Regions from separate parts of the Streptococcus cameli genome, predicted to be linked through region 2. Evidence: predicted binding sites of a transcription regulator. Region 2 holds the regulator's gene; the other holds the start of a gene.
What was found. The regulator Rex, encoded in region 2, represses fermentation and respiration genes when NADH is low (regulators of the CRP and FNR family bind a similar motif). The targets are predictions, from matches to a motif close to TTGTGAANTANTTCACAA.

Region 1 (10,424 bases), on a different contig from region 2:
TGAAAAACACCCTGAAATTGGTGAAGACTTAGAAGCCCTCTTATCAAATGTTGAAGCGATTCCAGCAGATATTCGTCAAGCATTGATTAACAATGGTGGTGGGCACTTGAACCACGCTCTTTTCTGGGAGTTGTTGTCTCCAGAGAAAACAGAAATTTCGTCAGAATTAGCAGCAGATATTGATGCAACATTTGGCTCATTTGATGCCTTCAAAGAAGCATTTACAGCTGCAGCAACTACTCGTTTTGGCTCAGGTTGGGCTTGGCTTGTCGTCAACAAAGATGGCAAATTAGAAGTGACTTCTACTCCAAACCAAGATACACCAATCATGGACGGTTTAAAACCAATCCTTGGCTTGGACGTTTGGGAGCATGCCTACTACCTCAACTACCGCAACGTACGTCCAAACTACATCAAAGCATTCTTTGATGTCATCAACTGGAACAAAGTTGACGAATTGTACAAGGCTGCAAAATAAGAGATAAGCCCCGTTTTGTAAGAAACGGGGCTTTTATTGATGATTAAATGGCTTCAAGTGGTTTTCATTTCCTTTATTTTAGGGTAAAATAAAGAGGTTATGATGTATGAATTATTGCGGAAAAGATCTCGTTTTGTCCTTATTTTGGTTGGCTTGCTAGTCGTACCCTTTCTTATTCTTTTTGGAGCAGTAGTGTGGATGAATCCGAACAACAGTTCTCCACAGGTTTCGCAAGAGAAACAACAAGTTTCAAAGACAACAGACAAAACAGCGCTTAAAAAACATTCTGAAGCCCCGGAGCCAGTAAAGGAGTATCTAAAATCACCTGAAGCAAAGCAGGCAGTTATGGATAGGGATATGGAACGGATGAGTTCGTTAGGACTTTATTATGATTATGCCAATATGGGCTTGGTGGAAGTTGTCCAAGCTTATTTAAGTGAATATGGGATTGATCCATCGCAGGTTGCCTTTACTTATAAAAACCCTGCAACTGGCCATCAGTTTTCTATGAATGATACAGAGCCAATGACAGCAGGGTCTACCTATAAAATGCCTTTAAATATGTTGGTTGTTGATGAGGTTGAAAAAGGAAGATTTTCCTTAACAGAACGATTTGATATTACCAATACTCCGTATGAATATAAATTTGAACATGATGCCTATGTTGGGCAATTTGGTGGCGCAATGAGTATTCCTGAAATGCAAGAATATTCCTTGGTTTACTCTGAAAATACACCTGCCTATGCACTTGCTGATCGCTTTGGTGGGATGGATGCTGCTTTTGCGGAATTGGACCGTTTTGGTCAGTCAAAAGGAGAGGTAAAAACCATTCGCAGAGAGGACAACAAGACAACAACAGATTATTACATCCATGTGTTAGAGCATCTTTATGATCATCAAGATAAGTATGCAGATATTATCTACTATATGGATTTATCGTTTACAGGCCAGTATTACGAAACCTATGTACCGGATATTCGCATTGTTCAAAAACCTGGATACGTAGCAGAGGCCTTAAATGTAGATGCGATGGTGTTTGAAGAAAGTCCCTATCTGATTGCTATCTACACCAGGTACTTGGGAGGGACGACAGAATACAGTCAAGAAATTAGTGGCTATGGCTACATGCAACTGGCGGCATTGACTTATGTTATCAACCAGTGGCATCGTGTTAATGAAAATGGACTAGGATAGAAAAAGGAAGAAAATATTCTTCCTTTTTAGTTTGAAACTGTTTCATCTGCTCGATAATACAGGATGTGATTCATATCAGGTAGTGCTACTTGTATTCTTTCTTTGCTTGTATCTGATTTAAAAAATGGTGGATCTTCATCAAAGATTATCTCGACACCGATAGGAGCATAATATAAAAAAACAGGTGTGTCATATTTTGAATGTCTTTGTCGTGACATTGCAAGCCAACCATTGGAGACTGTCATCAAGTCGGTATTGAATTCTATATCCGGAAATTCTTCAATGCTACCGCTTTTTGTTATGGTAATAGCTTCACCAGCTTCGTTTATCCAGGTACCAGCAATGCTAGAATAGTCACCAGAAAGTAGCTCACTGAATTCTTGTCGTTCTATTAGAACTTCATCAAGAGGTTTACTTAGCTTGTACCATTGCCCAATATCAATTATATTCTCTAAAGGTTCACCAAGTTTTTCAAATTTGTCTTTTGATATGTCTATTTTAGAAAGTTGGTAGCTATCGGTTTCATAATGATAGGTAACAGATTGGGTTGGTTGTAATCTTGTCCCATTTTTCGCAAAGGTGAAAAAATGATATTCGAGTTCACTAAATGAATCCCCTGGTTGCTGGAGTCGCAATTGATGATTATACATCAGTACTAACTTTTTTTGTTCTCCAATCGCTTCAAGACCTAATTTTTTAGTTGTTAACCGTTTTGGTTTATTTTGATGATCCAGTGTAAAAATATCATATAGAACATGATTTAAGTCATCGTAGACGGACTGTTCTTGAGCAATCAGTAACTCTTTTACACCATTTTGATCAATATCATAAAAACTATAAATAAATCGGTTCTTGCTTGTGGTATCGTTAATGGTGACTAATTTTGCAAAAGCATTGTATTTTTCCTCATTAAAGAATGAAGAAGTTTCTTCTGATAGGAGTGATTGATATGCTTCTAAGGGTTCTTGGTAAGCTAATAGATCATCATCGTTAAAATCTAAGATTTTTCTTGTAGAAGTGTTTTCTTTTTTTAGAGATGATTTGTTTTTTGGAGTAGAAACACACCCAAATAAAACAAGACAAGCCAAGCAACAGAGTAGAAAAAAACGAAAATTTGGTTTCATTTGAAAGACCTCCTATGTACTAGTATTTTCATTATCAATAATAAAATAGGAAAAGTCAAGCTAGGATATCAGAGTTTCAAATTTTGAAAGAACTTTCATATAATTAACTTAGCTACTTTCTTTATAAAATAATTTTTCAAAAAATGTTAAAAATTTCACAAAATCTATTGACAAATCTTATTTAGGAATGTATAGTAGTTACATAGAGTAGCTACTACATTTAAAAGGAGTTTATATGCTGGTTCAAAAAATGAAACAGTTCGGCTTTACTGAATCCGAAACAAATATTTATCTTAGCTTAGTGGAAAATGGTTCGATGACTGGCTATGAAGTTAGCAAGAAGTCTGGTGTTCCACGTTCAAAAGTCTATAATGGATTAGAGATTTTGGTCAAAAAGGGAGTCGTCCTTGTCAATAAGAGTGAACCAAAATTATACTCAGCCCTATCACCAGAAGAGTTTGTCAGCATGCTAAAACATTCGACTTTGAGTGATATTCAATATTTAGATGACCATTTGTCAGACATAAAAGAAAAAGAAGAAGATACGCTTTTGTGGCAATTGGAGCAAAAAGAAGCTGTTTTACTCAAAATGCTTTACATAATTGAGCATAGTAAAAAGAGTCTTTATATCCAAATCTGGGAAGACAACCTTACTCCTACTATCGTCAAAGCCCTAGAAGAAGCAGAAGACCGTCTGGAAACTTTTGTCTGTATTTTGTTTAGCAACAGTGGTCAGTATAACTTGCCTTTCAAGCGTTTTTATCCCCATGGATTTGAAGTGGATAAAATAAAAGACATGGGAGGTCGTTGGATCAATTTGGTGTGTGACAATGATATTGTTTTATTTGGGACACTTGATGATGTATGTGACGTCATTTGGAGTCATAACAAGGCCATGCGATTACTAGCAAAAGAGTACATTAAGCATGATGCATATACCTTAAAAATTATTCAAGAACATGGACCAGAATTGATCGCAGACTATGGTAAGGACTTTGAGGGCATTCGTAAAATCTATTAACGGAGATTATGTATGTCATTTAAAGATATTTTGTTACTACTGGTTATTGTAGTGAATGCCTATTTTGCAGTTGTATTTATTAAGGATTTGATTCTTCATAAACATGAAGTCATGTCAGAAGAAGCTAGCACAGCGGCTTTGCCATTTTCAAGTGCTATTATCTTCTTCTTATCGACCGTAGGGATTTCGGACTTTGCAATTAGTACCAGTCTCTATCCAAAATTAAATTGGACAAGTGTTAAAAAATTACCAGGCACATTGAATACCCAGTGTACCATTCCAGTTGCAGTAATGGCTCTTGCCTACATTACAAAGATTGAAGTGAGTGTCACAACTTTAATTGTTTGTATTGTTAGTCAAATGGTTGGTTCTTATTTCGGAGCAAAATTCGCAGTCAAACTGCCAGCAGAAAAATTAAAAGTTTCAATTGGAATTGGGATGATTGTGGCAGCGCTCATTATCTTTGGTGGGAAATTTGGCTTGTTACCAGGTGGTGGAAATGCGACCGAATTGACTGGTATTAAGTTGGTTGTTGCAGCCGTTGCTTTGGCTATCTTTGGTGCGCTAAACAATATTGGGATTGGTTCATATGCCTTGACCATGATTACGGTTTACTTACTGGGATTAAATCCAGCAGTAGCTTTTCCAATCATGATGGGAGCAGCAACATTCTCAGTTCCTGTTGGTAGTGTTCAGTTTGTCAAATCTGGAGAATACAGCCGTAAGATTACCCTCTTTACATCAACATTTGGTGTACTTGGTGTCTTGTGTGCAGTGTTTGTCATCACAAGTCTAAATACGGCTATTTTGCAATGGTTTGTTGCCTTTATTCTCTTATACAGTGCATATGGTATGCTGAAGAAAAATTAAGAATAGACAGAGTGAGGTAAAAAAATGCTGATTTTAACAAAGGAAGATATTCAAGCTTGTTTTTCGATGAAAGATGCGATTGCAGCAGCCAAAAAAGCAGTGCGACTCTACTCATCGGGTGAAGCAACAGTTCCACTTCGGACAAATTTAGATGTGTCTGAATACCGTGGACAGAGTTTGTATATGCCAGCCGTAACAAGTGGCGAGCAAAGTGCCTTAGGTGTTAAGATTGTTTCCGTTTATCCTGAAAACATTGAAAAAGGGTTGCCATCTGTTCCTGCTACGATGGTGGCTTTGGACCCTGAGACGGGGATTGTCTCAGCGATTTTAGACGGGACTTATTTGACGCAACTTCGGACAGCAGCTATTCAAGGTGCAGGAACAGAGGAATTAGCAAATGAAGATGCTAAAATCGGAGGCTTAATTGGGACTGGTGGCCAAGGCTATCAGCAAGCAATTGCTATGATGACAGCCCGCAACTTGGAAGAATTGCGTGTCTTTGATATTGATTTTGACCGCGCAACAGCCTTTGCAAATACCTTATCAGAAGATATGAAAGGGCGTTATACTACTCGGATTCATGCTGTAAAAACAGCTAAAGAGGCGGTGACAGATGCGGATATTATCACGACGGTGACAACTTCCAAAGTACCAACGTTTGATGCTGCAGATGTTAAAGCGGGTGCACATGTTAATGGTATTGGAGCCTATACTCCTGAAATGTTGGAGTTACCAGTTGATTTATTGGTCAAAGCAGATGCAGTTGTCTTTGATACAAATGACGGTGTTCTAGCAGAAGCTGGAGATATTTTAGAACCGATTCGCCAAGGTCTGCTGACAAAAGAAGATTACAATGGTGAGTTAGGGGATTACCTGCTTGGCAAAATCCAAGGACGTAAGAGTAAAGAAGATATTACAGTATTCAAGAGTGTTGGCTCTGCGGTACTGGATATTGTCACGGCTCAACTGATTGTTGAAAAAGCAATTGAAAAAGGAATTGGAACTCGTTTTGAGTTTTAGAAAAAAGCAATGGAAGCAATGGAAACATTGCTTTTTTTCTATGAAAAGATAGTATTGGTTTTGAAAACGTTTTATGGTATACTGATGAGAAGAATAGAAATAGGAGATGCCATGATTAGCAAGGAACAATACTATTTTTTACGGAATCATCCCTCACTGCAATCCCTGTCTATTGAAGATTTTGACCAGTTGGCAAAAGAGGTGCGTTTTCGTAAAATCTCAAAAGATCAGGTCTTCTTTTTTGCTGGGGATAATCGAGATTATCTCTTTATTTTACAAAAAGGCTATGCGCGCATTGAACAATATGACCAGACGGATACGTTTTCCTATTTAGATTATATTCGTGAGGGAGGCGCCTTTCCTTTTGGGGGCATGTTTACAGATCCTTATTACCATTACACAGCCATTGCCATTACAGATTTGGCCTACTTCATGGTACCAATGGCGCTTTATGAGCAACTCTCTCGGAAAAATACCAAACAAATGCTCTTTTTGAATCAAAAATTGAGTCGAATTCTGAGCTTGCAGGAGTTGCGCTTACGAAATGCCCTTATTTCCAGTGCGCGTGAGCGGGTTGTTCAAGTCTTGGCACTCTTGTACTGGGACTTATGTAAGCCTAGCGATTTACAAGAGCTGCCATTTTGTATTCACATCCAGGAAATATCCAAGCTGGCTGCAACCACTCGTGAAACAGCCAGTCAGGTACTCAAAAAGCTGAAAAATGAGAAGCGGATTACCTATGCTCGTAAGAAATTAGTTTATGTCGACATTGCCTATTTTTTAGAAAATTTATCAGAGACACGATGATGTCTCTTTTTTATTTTTTTAGAAAAAAATCAAAATAATAATTATTTATAAAATGGGCAAAAAAAGAAAAATATCCAAAGAAAGCGTTTTATAATAAATAAATATCTAAAATGATTTCGGAAAATGCGAAAAAATTGGCAAATTGTTTGTACAAAAATTAACAATTAGAGCAATGTGTCAGTGGTATACTGTAAGCAGTTAAAGGAAAAGGTTTGACCTTTTTACAATGAAAAATCATTAAGGAGGTATTGTGATGTCTCATCATCCAATTCACGTTTTTTCAGAGATCGGAAAACTGAAAAAAGTTATGTTGCACCGTCCAGGCAAGGAAATTGAAAACCTGATGCCAGACTACTTGGAACGTCTTTTGTTTGACGATATTCCTTTCTTAGAAGATGCTCAAAAAGAGCATGATGCCTTTGCACAAGCACTTCGAGACGAAGGAGTAGAGGTGCTTTATCTTGAAGATTTGGCAGCTGAATCCTTGGTTTCAACTGAGATTCGGGAACAATTTGTAGATGAATACATCGCTGAAGCCAATGTACGTGGTCGTGCTACACGAAAAGCCATTCGTAAGCTTTTGTTAGCCATTGAAGACAATCGGGAATTGATTGATAAGACCATGGCTGGTATTCAAAAATGTGAATTGCCAGAAGTTCCAGCTGAAGAAAAAGGTTTGACGGACTTGGTAGAATCCAATTACCCATTTGCCATTGACCCAATGCCAAACCTTTACTTCACACGGGATCCATTTGCAACGATTGGGAATGGGGTATCCCTCAACCACATGTACGCGGACACCCGTAACCGTGAGACTCTTTATGGTAAATACATCTTTACCCATCACCCTGAATACGGTGGAAAAGTCCCATTGGTTTACAACCGTGAAGAAACCACTCGTATCGAAGGTGGGGATGAACTGGTCTTGTCAAAAGATGTGTTAGCAGTTGGCATTTCGCAACGCACTGATGCTGCATCTATTGAAAAACTCTTGGTGAACATCTTTAAAGAAAACCTTGGCTTTAAGAAAGTATTGGCCTTTGAATTTGCTAATAATCGCAAATTTATGCACCTAGATACGGTCTTTACCATGGTGGACTATGATAAGTTTACCATTCATCCAGAAATTGAAGGTGACCTGCGTGTCTACTCTGTGACATATGAAAATGAAGAACTCCACATCGTGGAAGAAAAAGGTGATTTGGCAGAGCTACTAGCTGCAAACTTGGGTGTTGAAAAGGTTGATTTGATCCGTTGTGGTGGCGATAACTTGGTTGCTGCAGGACGTGAACAGTGGAATGATGGTTCTAATACCTTAACCATTGCACCAGGGGTTGTAGTGGTTTACAAACGCAATACCATTACCAATGCCATTTTGGAATCCAAAGGGCTTCGCTTGATTAAGATTTCAGGAAGTGAGTTGGTACGGGGCCGTGGTGGACCACGTTGCATGTCCATGCCATTTGAACGCGAAGATATTTAAGTATTATGGTAGAAGTCTTAGTCGGTAGTCAGCCTTTCCAGCGTGCAGCCAGTATATATGTTCGTTTTTCGGTCTTTGTGCTGGAAAGGGATATTGCCTTGTCAGACGAGTTTGATGCTCATGATGAAAAAGGTACAGTCTACGCTGTTGTTTATGAAGGAGTAAAACCTGTTTCAGTGGGGCGCTTTCTCCCTGAAACCAGAAAAAAGGCCAGATTGACGCGGATTGCAACCCTAAAAAAATACAGAGGTATGGGCTATGCTTCTAAGGTCTTACAGGCCTTGGAAGAACATGCCTATCAAAAAGGATATACCACTATCATTATTCATAGCGAGTTGGTTGCCAAGCCCTTTTATGAAAAGCATGGTTATCAAGCTTTTGGAGAAGTTTACGAAGAAGATGGCGAAATTTGTCAGTCTCTTCGTAAAAAATTAGACTAATCGAAAGATACAAACAGATATGAAGGAGAATTGATTGTTATGACACAAGTATTTCAAGGACGTAGTTTCTTAGCAGAAAAAGATTTCACACGCGCAGAGTTGGAGTATTTAATTGATTTTTCAGCTCACTTAAAAGATTTGAAAAAACGTGGTGTTCCACATCACTATTTGGAAGGCAAAAATATTGCCCTCTTGTTTGAAAAAACCTCTACTCGGACACGCGCAGCTTTTACAACAGCAGCGATTGATCTAGGTGCTCACCCAGAATACCTTGGGGCAAATGATATTCAGCTTGGCAAGAAAGAATCAACAGAAGATACTGCGAAAGTACTTGGACGCATGTTTGATGGGATTGAATTCCGTGGTTTTAGCCAACGCATGGTAGAAGAATTGGCAGAATTCTCTGGTGTACCCGTTTGGAATGGCTTGACAGATGAGTGGCACCCAACTCAGATGTTGGCAGACTACCTTACTGTAAAAGAAAACTTCGGTAAACTCGAAGGTTTGACTTTAGTATATTGTGGTGATGGCCGTAACAACGTAGCCAACTCTCTCTTGGTAACCGGTGCGATTCTTGGTGTGAACGTGCATATCTTCTCACCAAAAGAACTTTTCCCAGAAGAAGAAGTTGTTGCTTTTGCTGAAGGATTTGCAAAAGAATCGGGTGCCCGTATCCTCATCACAGATGATGCAGACGAAGCAGTAAAAGGAGCAGATGTTCTTTATACAGACGTTTGGGTATCGATGGGGGAAGAAGACAAGTTTGAAGAACGCGTCAATCTCTTGAAACCATTCCAAGTCAACATGGACTTGGTGAAAAAAGCAGAAAATGACAACCTCATCTTCTTACACTGCTTGCCAGCCTTCCATGATACCAATACTGTTTATGGTAAAGATGTAGCTGAGAAATTTGGCGTAGAAGAAATGGAAGTGACGGATGAAGTCTTCCGTAGCAAGTATGCCCGTCATTTTGACCAAGCTGAAAACCGCATGCACACCATTAAGGCTGTGATGGCAGCAACACTTGGTAACCTCTTTATTCCAAAAGTATAAGAGAAAGTAAGAATAGACCAATGAGGGCTGAGGCAGCAAAACGCCCGGTCCTCATTTTTATCAAAAACCTGAAAAGAAAAATAGAGAATGTAAAGGAAGAGAATATGGCAAATCGAAAAATTGTGGTGGCTTTGGGAGGCAATGCAATCCTATCTTCAGATCCATCTGCAAAGGCACAAAAAAAAGCCTTGGTCGATACGACTAAGCATCTTGTCAAATTGATTAAAAACGGGGATAACCTGATTATCACTCACGGAAATGGTCCCCAAGTCGGAAATTTATTGCTACAAAATTTGGCGGCAGATTCAGAAAAAAATCCAGCCTTTCCTCTGGATTCCCTAGTAGCCATGACGGAAGGATCGATTGGATTTTGGCTACAAAATGCCTTGGAAAATGAATTGACCAAAGAAGGGATTCAAAAAGAAGTGGCTTCAGTAGTGACACAGGTTATTGTTGACAAGGAAGATCCAGCTTTTGAGAAGCCAACCAAGCCAATCGGACCATTTTATACAGAAGAAGAAGCAAAAGCTGAGGCAGAAAAAACGGGAGCTACTTTTAAAGAAGATGCAGGACGAGGTTGGCGCAAGGTTGTTGCCTCGCCAAAACCAGTTGGTATCAAAGAGATTGCGACCATTCGGACCTTGCTAGATGCTGGTGAAATCGTAGTGGCCGGTGGCGGCGGAGGTATTCCTGTCATTCAAGAAGAAGACGGTACCTTAACAGGTGTAGAAGCTGTTATTGACAAGGATTTTGCTTCTCAACTGCTTGCTGAATTGGTGGATGCAGATGTCTTTATTGTTTTAACAGGTGTGGACTATGTCTTTGTGAACTTTAATAAACCAGACCAACGGAAATTGGAGCGCGTGACAGTGGCAGAATTGGAAGAATATATCCGCCAAGATCAATTTGCTCCGGGCTCTATGTTGCCAAAAGT
Region 2 (10,424 bases):
AATCGAGATAACGATATCAGGATTTTTAGGTGTCAAAATAAAATTAGCTTCTTTTAACTTATCCCACAACTCTTTTGAAACTGCCTCACTTTTGGGATTGCGGCTACTGAGCAGTGCGATTTTTTTTCTATCTGTAATCTTCATCTGTATCGTCGCTATTTCCAACACCATCATTCAATTTTCTGTGAGCAGGATCAAATAAGGCCTGTGCTTCTTGAATGTCGTCCCGGATTTTTCGCATCTCCTCATCTAATTGATAGGCAATCTTTGCCGTAATTTCCAAACGTTGCTTAATTTCTTCAGGAAAATTTCCCTTGTACTTATAATTCAAAGAGTGTTCAATCGTTGCCCAAAAATTCATTGATAAAGTACGAATCTGTATCTCTGCCAAGACAGTCTGGTTACCATTAATCGTATCTACTGGGTATTCCACCACGACATGATAAGAACGATAGCCTGACGCTTTCATATTTTTGATATAATCACGCTCATGTACAATACGCATATCCTTGCGTTTTCTCAATATTGCAAGTACTTCTTCCACGTCATCTACAAATTGTACCATAACCCGAACACCTGCAATATCCTGCATATCTTGGGCTAAATTTTCTGTCTTGATATGACGTAAAATCATCTTTTCTTTAATTGATTCAATTGGCTTGACACGACCTGTGACAAATTCAATCGGAGAATGACGATTGGCCTTACGGTACTGCTTACGAACACCTCTCAGCTTGATTTTCAACTCTCCAACAGCCTGAATATACGGGTCTAAAAATTCTTCCCAATTTAACTCCATACGGTCCTCTTTCTAGTCAAAATGAAAAAAGATTTCATCTGGATGCAATAGTCCATTCTTGTCAAAAAATCGTTTTTTTTTATAGAATAGCACAAAGACTATTATACCATACGAAAGGCTTTTCCTCTACTAAAAATGAACCAATTAGAAATTGAATACAAGACATTGCTCACAAAATCAGAGTATAAAAGGCTAAAAGAGTTTTTCTCTGGACATGCCCTTTTTCAGCAAACCAATTATTACATCGATACACCAGAATTTGAACTAAAGAAAAACCGCTTATCTCTTCGCATTAGAACACTAATGGATCGTGCGGAATTGACATTAAAAAAACCACTCGACGTTGGAAACATCGAATACAATCAAGAAATCAGCTTAGAACAAGCCAATCAATTGATTCAAAAATTTGAGCTGCCTAATGGTGAAATAAAAAAAATAATCCAAGACACGGATATCCCTTTCGAAACGCTATCTATCTGGGGATATTTAACCACAAATCGAATCGAAATCAACGATGGCCTTGGACTATTTGCCCTTGATGAAAATCATTACAATGGTATCACAGATTATGAACTAGAAATTGAAGTCCAGAATCCAGATGAAGGAAAAATTGCTTTTGATTATTTTCTAAAAAAACAATCCATCAAATTTAAATATGCTAGTAGTAAGGTTGCCCGCGCTGCTGCCTCTCTTCCATCAGCCAAATAAGTGCTGATTTTTTTGTTTTAGAAATGAAAAAATTACGGTTTTTTGGTAAAATAGTACTGTATGTAGATCTCATCGGTTCAGCTAACAAACGCTGTTCCTGCTAGAACATTCAAAAGGAGAATTTTTTGACATGGTTCAACCATATGCCGACAAACAAATTAAGTTGTTTTCACTTTCAGGAAACCGAGCTATTGCTGAAAAAATTTCAGAAGCCGCTGGTATTCCGCTTGGAAAAGCCTCTTCTCGCCAATTTTCCGATGGAGAAATTCAGATCAACATCGAAGAAAGTGTTCGGGGTGTCGATGTCTATATCATTCAGTCAACCAGCTATCCTGTCAACAATCATTTATGGGAATTATTGATTATGGTTGATGCCTGCATCCGTGCTAGTGCCAATTCTGTTACTGTTGTCATGCCATACTTTGGTTACGCAAGACAAGATCGAACCGCTGCACCGCGCGAACCAATTACAGCAAAATTAGTTGCCAATATGCTGGTAAAAGCTGGCGTGAATCGTGTTGTTAGCTTAGATTTACACGCAGTTCAAGTTCAAGGCTTCTTTGACATTCCAGTAGACAATCTCTTTACAGTTCCTCTTTTTGCAGACTATTATGTTGAAAAAGGGTTAACAGGAAATGATGTTGTCATTGTTAGTCCAAAAAATTCAGGCATTAAACGGGCCCGTAGTCTAGCTGAATACCTTGACGCTCCGATTGCCATTATCGATTATGCACAAGATGATTCTGAGCGCTCACAAGGCTATATCATCGGGGAGGTTGCTGGTAAAAAAGCCATTTTAATTGATGATATATTAAATACTGGCCGTACTTTCTCAGAAGCAGCAAAAATCGTCCAAGAAAATGGTGCAACAGAAATTTATGCCGTAGCAAGTCATGGGTTATTTGCAGGAAATGCGACAGAATTACTAGATCAGGCTCCTATTAAGGAAATCTTAGTAACAGATTCCGTAGTAAGTAAAGAAAATCTACCTAAAAATATTGCTTATATCACTGCTAGTAAATTGATTGCGGATGCGATTATTCGTATCCACGAACGCCGTCCAGTTAGCCCTCTGTTTAATTATTCTGTACCCAATAAGAAATAAAAGGAGACCTGTCTTTGATTTATCTTGATAATGCAGCAACGACTTCTCTTTCTGATCAAGCCCTCCAGACATTGATAGAAGTATCAAAAGAAATATTCGGCAATCCGTCTAGTATTCATTCTTTTGGACGCAAGGCTAATCAAATTCTACGCACTGCAAGGGAAACAATTGGGAAGATTTTGGAGGTTCCTTCAAGTTGTATTATCTTTACATCAGGAGGCTCCGAAGCAAATAATTTGGCCATAAAAGGTTACGCTCTTTCCCACCAAGATAAGGGAAAACACATTATTACGACTGCCATTGAACACCACTCTGTGTTGCATACAATGGAATACCTTGAAAAACGATTTGGTTTTGAAATAACCTATATTCAACCAATCAATCAAACCATCTCTGCTCAACAGATTCAAGAAGCACTTCGACCAGATACCATCTTGGTTAGCACCATGTTTGCTAACAACGAAACCGGTGATGTATTGCCAATCAAAGAAATCGGTCTATTACTAAGAAATCATCCAGCTGTCTTCCATGTCGATGCGGTTCAAGCTATTGGAAAGGTTCCTATATCACCTGAAGAGCTACACATTGATTTTCTGTCTGCCTCCGCTCATAAATTTCATGGTCCAAAAGGAACAGGATTTCTATACAGTCGCTTGCCACGGTTTGATGCCTTAATTCATGGTGGCAAACAAGAGAGCGAGCATCGTGCTGGGACCGAAAACATCCCAAGTATCGCTGCTATGGCCACTGCTCTTTCTCATCAAATTGACATGCTAGATACCAATTTTCAAACGGTCGAGGCTTTAAAAAAATCATTTTTACAACACTTAGATGCAACTAACTACTATCTAAATCAGACACAAGATTGTCTGCCCTATGTTTTAAACATTGGCTTTACAGACCAACTGAACGAACAAATCCTCATGAGATTGGATTTAGCAGGAATTGCCGTTTCAAGTGGATCAGCCTGCACGGCTGGTGTAGTCCAAAAAAGCCATGTATTGGAAGCTTATTACGGTCCAAATTCTCATCGTCTTACAGAATCCATCCGAATTAGCTTTTCAGAAGAAAACACAGTTGCAGAGATAAAAAGAGCAACACAAATAATAAATGAAATCATTGGAGGTGCCGCCTAATGGCATTTGAACAACAAGTAACCCTAAAAGATTGCCGCTACACTTATCAGATTCATCCAGCAATCCGAAAATACACATTACGTGACAATACTTTTGAAGTCACAAAAGTTGGAAATTACCAACTAACTCGTATGTTAGAGGAAGTTCCAAATTCAAATCAAGGATTTTTGTTAAAAATCATCATCAATTCAGATTTAACTGGTTTTAAAATCAATATCACTGACAAATCTGGTTTGCATCTTGTGAATATTTTTAAAAACCAGGAAAGAACAGTCATACAAGAGAAGTTTTATTTTCTCATGGAAAGTTTAGTGGACCGTGAAATTTTCACAAAGATCGAACAATAATACTACAAAAAAACAAGGAAAATCCTTGTTTTTTATTTTTAAATGCATATACGTTGATTTTTTCACAAACATCATCTACAATAGATAATAGAGAAAAACAGAAAACGAATGGAGAAATAGATTGTGAAAAAAGAAAAAGATAGTGCGATTCCGAGAGCCACAGCTAAACGCTTGTCACTCTACTACCGTATCTTCAAACGATTCCACAAAGAAAAAATTGAGAAGGCCAGTTCAAAAGAAATTGCAGAAGCAATTGGTATTGATTCTGCCACTGTCCGCCGTGACTTTTCCTATTTTGGAGAATTGGGTCGACGTGGTTTTGGCTATGATATCAAAAATATGATGGATTTTTTTGCTGATATCTTAAACGACAATTCCATTACTAATGTTATGTTGGTTGGAGTCGGAAATATGGGACGCGCCCTTCTTCACTATCGCTTCCATGAACGCAATAAAATGAAAATTGTGATGGCTTTTGAATCAGATGATAATCCCGTTGTCGGAACAGAAGACCAAAATGTTCCTATTTATGCCATATCCGAAGTAGAAGAGAAAATTAAGGGTACTAATACAAAAACAGCCATTTTAACAGTTCCAAGTAGCGTGGCTCAAGAAGTAACTGATACTTTGGTAAAAGCTGGCATTAAAGGGATCTTAAGCTTTTCACCTGTTAATCTATCTGTTCCAAAAGATGTTGTTGTACAGTATGTCGATTTAACAAGTGAACTTCAAACCCTTCTTTATTTCATGCGCAAAGGCTAAGTTTCATGAAAAAACCAATTATTGCTATTACGGGAAATCAATTTTTTGATTCAAACGACACCGTCTCCCCTCACCTTAGCTACTGCGCTACTGGTTTTGTAACAGCGGTGCAGGAAGCTGGTGGTGTCCCCCTTATCATGCCCATATCTGAACCAGAATTAGCAAAAGAATACGTTACTTTAGCGGATAAATTGATTTTCACGGGTGGACAAAATGTCTTACCACAATTTTACCAGGAAGAGCAAAGCATTGACAGCGACGACTATTTATTGGAGCGGGATCTCTTTGAATTAGCGTTAATGAAAGAAGCCCTTCTTCAAAACAAACCAATCTTTACAGTCTGTCGTGGAACCCAGCTCTTTAATGTCTTAATGGGAGGAACCCTTTACCAAGATATTCCGAATCATTGGCAGACGGCTGCTTCTGCTACACCAGTTCATGATATCGGGATTGAAAAAGATTCATTATTAGCAACTATTTACGGTGAGCATGCCTCAATCAACTCCTTTCATCACCAAGCGATAAAAAAACTGGCACCTGATTTAATAATCACTGCTAGATCCTCTGATGATGGTATCATTGAGGCCATCGAACGAAAAGATCAGTATCCCTATCTTGGTGTTCAATGGCATCCAGAATTGATGGTAGAAGATAGAACACTCGAGAAAAATCTCTTTTCCTTTGTAGTAAATCACCTTTAAAATAATTCACTCTCCTCACGGAAACTAAAATAGTTGCTTTTTCCCACAATTACATGATCCAATAAGACAAGTCCTAGTGTTTCACAGGACTTTTTTAAATTCCCTGTAAAATCAATATCATTTCGACTGGGTTCGACCATACCTGAAGGATGATTATGGACAACAACAACCGATGTCGCCATACATTTGACTGCATAGTGCAAAATCTCTCTAGGAACTGCTAGACTTCTATCCACACTACCGATAAAAATCGTTTTTTGGGAGATAATTTGATTTTGCGTGTTCAAATATAAGGCTACCAGATGTTCCTGCTTCTCATGACCAATCTCGCTAATCATTTTTTTAGCCAAACGTTCACTTCCCAATACCCGTTCTTCCAAAATTAATTCCGATTGACTTATCCGCTTTCCAAGTTCCAGCATAGCTTTGATCTCAATCGCTTTGACGCGACCAATGCCTGTAAGTGTCTGTAATTCTTCAATGGACAGCTCTTTGAGATTTGCCAGATGTTGAATCTTGGCCAAGAGTTCCTGGGCTAGGTGTAAGACTGGTTGCGTCTTTGTCCCTGTTCGTAGTAATATGGCCAATAATTCTTGATTACTTAATCTCTCTGCACCAACAGCCATTAACCTTTCTCTAGGTAATAGCGCTTCTTCTTTAAATTGAATTGTATACATCGGTAACCTCCTATCTCTCTATTCGTAATTTAGGATAAAGAAAAAACCTAATAAAAGATACTAGGTTTTATAATTGTAACTGATTATACGATTTTTTAAAGTAGTCTTTCATTTCATCAGAAGCTTCGTCAAAAGCAATTTCTGACTTTAAAGCTCCTTGAACAATCGTTCGTTTTGTTGCTGCAAAGTCATCACAAGTTACTAGTGTAATCCTATTTTGACCTGGGACATCATCGATAACATCTACTCTTTCTGGTACAACAACTTCAACAGAATCAATGATATAGATATAAATCTTATCTTTGTCAGTAATGTAAATTTTCATTCCATTTTTAGCATTTTCAAGAGGAGAAAAGAGGGCTTCACTTGCTCCAGTCATACCAAAAACATGGTGACTAGCTAAAGAATAATTCCCTTTTCCCATTTCTTGGTTTTCTTTCATTGTTCCAGCACCATACATTAAGGCTGTATTTGATAAACCTTTAAAAATTGGTAAATTTACACCCAATTCCGGAACAGCAATCCCTCCGATAACTGGAAGATTTTGGGCTTCCCACTGCGATTTTAAAATAGCTTCTGTTGAAATAGATTCTACTTGTGAAAAATCAAATGTAGTATTGGCTTTCTTGTTTTTTTCAATTTCATCCTTTGAAATATTACTAATTTGGTAATGGTTCGAATACCAAACAATAATCATATTGCGAATCGAAGTACTAAAAATAAGTAACATAGAAAGTATTAACAAAATCGAAATAAAGAAGTTTCTTATAAAATGATTTTGTCTCATTCGTTTTTTAGAATGCTGTTTCATCAATGCTACTCCTCTGTTTCCTCAGTATCATCTTCTGGATCCACTAAGGTAAATGTAACGATTCTCGCATCTTCATCTAGCCTCATAACTTTTACACCCATAGTCGATCGACCTGTTTGAGAGATATTTGACACATTGGTTCGAATAACGACGCCTGTATCGGTCATGACCATCATGTCTTCCTCACCAGAAACGGTAACAACACCAGCCAAGTGACCGTTTTTATCCGTGACATTCAAGGTCTTAATCCCTTTACCGCCACGGCCTTTTGTCGGGTATTCAGTTGCTGGAGTCCGTTTCCCGTATCCATTTTCTGTTAGCACGAGTACTTCTTGATCATCTGAAATAACCGTTGCACCAACGACTTGATCCCCATCTCGAAGATTGACACCACGAACCCCTGTTGCAGATCGACCCATATTACGAACAACAGTCTCATCAAAGCGAACAGAGTAGCCGAATTTTGTCCCCATAAAGATGTCGGATTGACCATTTGTCAAGAAGACTGCAATCAATTCATCATCTTCTTTTAGATTCAAGGCTTTCAGACCATTTTGACGAATGTTACCAAACTCTGAGACGCTTGTCCGTTTGACCACACCTTGGCGGGTTGCAAAGAACAAATAATTGCCATCATTGCGTTCACGACCAACATTGATAACGGTTTGAATAAATTCATTTTCATCCAGTTTCAGTAAATTCACGATTGGCAAGCCTTTTGCAGTTCGACCATATTCTGGAATTTCATAGGCCTTCAATCTGTAAACCCGACCAGTATTCGTAAAGAAGAGCAAGCGATCATGCGTACTGGAGGAAACCATGTCTTTGACAAAGTCATCATCTTTAACACCAGTTCCTTGAACTCCACGACCACCCCGTTTTTGAGCACGGAATTCTTCTTGTGCAAGACGTTTAATATATCCCTTGTTGGACAAGGTAATCAAGACATCCGTTTCTTCAATCAAGTCTTCGTCTTCAAGAGAAAGAACTTCACCAATCATCAATTCTGTCCGGCGTTTATCAGCATATTTGCGTTTGACTTCTGACAGCTCTTCCTTGACGATAGCAATGACTCGTTCTGGTTTGGCTAAAATATCTGCCAAATCTGCAATCAAAGCCATTAACTCATCATATTCAGATTGAATTTTGTCTCGTTCCAAACCAGTCAAACGGCGAAGACGCATGTCTAAGATCGCTTGACTTTGGCGCTCGCTCAAGTCAAACTTGTTCATTAATTCTGCCTGAGCAATCGCATCTGTCTCTGAATTGCGGATAATCTGGATAACTTCATCAATATGATCCAGTGCAATCAAGAGACCTTCTAAGATATGGGCTCTGCTTTCAGCCTTATCCTTGTCAAATTGCGTCCGACGCACTACCACTTCTTTTTGGTGTTCAACATAGGCAGTTAAGATTTCTTTGACGGATAAAATCTTAGGTACTCCGCCTTGAATCGCTAACATATTAAAGCTAAAGTTGGACTGCATCTGCGTTAATTTGAAAAGATTATTTAAAATAACACTTGCAGACGCATCACGGCGAACTTCAATCACAAAACGGACACCTTCACGACTCGATTCATCTCGAACAGCTGTGATACCCTCAATCCGCTTTTCTTGAGCCAAGCGAACAATGTGATCGTGTACCTTCGACTTGTTGACCATGTATGGGAACTCAGTAACAACGATCCGCTCACGGCCATTTCCAAATTCTTCAATCTCTGTACGAGAACGAAGAACAATGGAGCCTTTTCCTGTCTCATAAGCCTTATGAATCCCAGATTTGCCCATTACAAGGGCACCTGTTGGAAAGTCTGGTCCAGGCAAAACTTCCATGATGTCACGTGTTGTTGCTTCAGGATTATCAATAATTAAATTGACAGCATCAATGGTTTCACCAAGGTTATGTGGTGGAATATTTGTCGCCATACCAACGGCAATCCCTGTTGCCCCATTGACTAAAAGATTTGGAAAACGTGCTGGCAACACCAACGGCTCACGCTCATTTCCATCATAGTTATCCTGGAAATCAACTGTGTTTTTGTTAATGTCACGAAGCATTTCAAGAGCAATCTTGCTCATTCTTGCCTCGGTATAACGTTGCGCGGCAGCACCATCTCCGTCCATCGAACCAAAGTTTCCATGACCATCAACAAGCATGTGACGGTAGCTCCACCATTGAGCCATCCGAACCATAGCTTCATAAATCGAACTGTCACCATGTGGATGGTATTTACCCATAACATCACCCGTGATACGAGCAGATTTTTTATGGGGCTTATCAGGTGTTATCCCCAATTCATTCATCCCATACAAAATACGGCGATGAACTGGTTTCAACCCATCTCGTACATCAGGAAGCGCACGAGATACGATAACACTCATCGCATAATCAATGAAACTGGTCTTCATTTCACTGGTTAAATTGATATTGACTAAATTTTTATCTTGCACTAAATGGCCTCGTTTCCACTAGAAATACTTACTACTATTATACCACAAAATAAGTTATATTTATTTTAATAAGATAAGAGTTGTTTGAAATGTAAACATTTTCAAATTCCCTACTCTGCTTGTACTTGTTTTCAAAAAGTGCTAGAATAATAAGTGGTTGGACCAAGGGGTCCATAATGAATAAAAGGAGATGATCTGAAATGACAAATTCAAAACAACACAAAAAAGTCATCCTTGTCGGTGACGGTGCCGTTGGTTCTGCTTATGCTTATGCCTTGGTTAACCAAGGTATTGGTCAAGAACTCGGTATTGTTGATATTAACAAAGACCGTACTCAAGGTGATGCTGAAGACTTGAGCCACGCTCTTGCGTTTACTTCTCCAAAGAAAATCTATTCCGCTGAATATTCTGATGCCCATGATGCAGATTTAGTCGTTCTTACTGCTGGTTTGCCACAAAAACCAGGTGAAACTCGTCTTCAATTGATCGAAAAAAATCTTCGTATCAACCAACAAATCGTTAGTGAAATCGTCGCTTCAGGATTCAATGGCATCTTCCTTGTTGCTGCCAATCCTGTTGACATCTTGACATACTCAACATGGAAATTCTCTGGTTTCCCTAAAGAGCGTGTCATCGGTTCAGGTACTTCTCTTGATACAGCTCGTTTCCGTCAAGCCTTGGCAGACAAAATTGGTATTGATGCGCGTTCAGTCCATGCCTACATCATGGGTGAGCACGGCGATTCAGAATTTGCTGTTTGGTCACATGCCAACGTTGCCGGCGTTAAATTAGAGCAATGGTTACAAGATAATCGTGATGTTGATGCTCAAGGTCTTGTTGATCTCTTTATCTCAGTTCGTGATGCCGCCTACTCAATTATCAATAAAAAAGGTGCGACCTACTACGGTATCGGTGTTGCTCTTGC

Region 1: ACVR1I_RS05810 (TrmB family transcriptional regulator) is a predicted target of Rex. The motif match lies at 2,940-2,957, and genes of this name have one in related genera.

The regions. Positions count from the first base shown of each region.
Region 1 is NZ_JBRUIM010000002.1:74,871-85,294, forward strand. Features, by position in the region: gene sodA (superoxide dismutase SodA) at 1-478, shown strand, start outside; gene ACVR1I_RS05800 (serine hydrolase) at 578-1,672, shown strand; gene ACVR1I_RS05805 (DUF6287 domain-containing protein) at 1,699-2,796, opposite strand; gene ACVR1I_RS05810 (TrmB family transcriptional regulator) at 3,032-3,817, shown strand; gene ACVR1I_RS05815 (sulfite exporter TauE/SafE family protein) at 3,830-4,687, shown strand; gene ACVR1I_RS05820 (ornithine cyclodeaminase family protein) at 4,712-5,707, shown strand; gene ACVR1I_RS05825 (Crp/Fnr family transcriptional regulator) at 5,819-6,514, shown strand; gene arcA (arginine deiminase) at 6,768-7,997, shown strand; gene ACVR1I_RS05835 (GNAT family N-acetyltransferase) at 8,003-8,437, shown strand; gene argF (ornithine carbamoyltransferase) at 8,477-9,490, shown strand; gene arcC (carbamate kinase) at 9,595-10,424, shown strand, end outside.
Region 2 is NZ_JBRUIM010000005.1:35,410-45,833, forward strand. Features, by position in the region: gene ACVR1I_RS08960 (NAD kinase) at 1-144, opposite strand, end outside; gene yjbM (GTP diphosphokinase) at 128-799, opposite strand; gene ACVR1I_RS08970 (CYTH domain-containing protein) at 935-1,507, shown strand; gene ACVR1I_RS08975 (ribose-phosphate diphosphokinase) at 1,638-2,612, shown strand; gene ACVR1I_RS08980 (cysteine desulfurase family protein) at 2,627-3,748, shown strand; gene ACVR1I_RS08985 (DUF1831 domain-containing protein) at 3,748-4,095, shown strand; gene ACVR1I_RS08990 (redox-sensing transcriptional repressor Rex) at 4,219-4,857, shown strand; gene ACVR1I_RS08995 (gamma-glutamyl-gamma-aminobutyrate hydrolase family protein) at 4,863-5,558, shown strand; gene radC (RadC family protein) at 5,555-6,235, opposite strand; gene ACVR1I_RS09005 (class A sortase) at 6,303-7,046, opposite strand; gene gyrA (DNA gyrase subunit A) at 7,052-9,499, opposite strand; gene ACVR1I_RS09015 (L-lactate dehydrogenase) at 9,700-10,424, shown strand, end outside.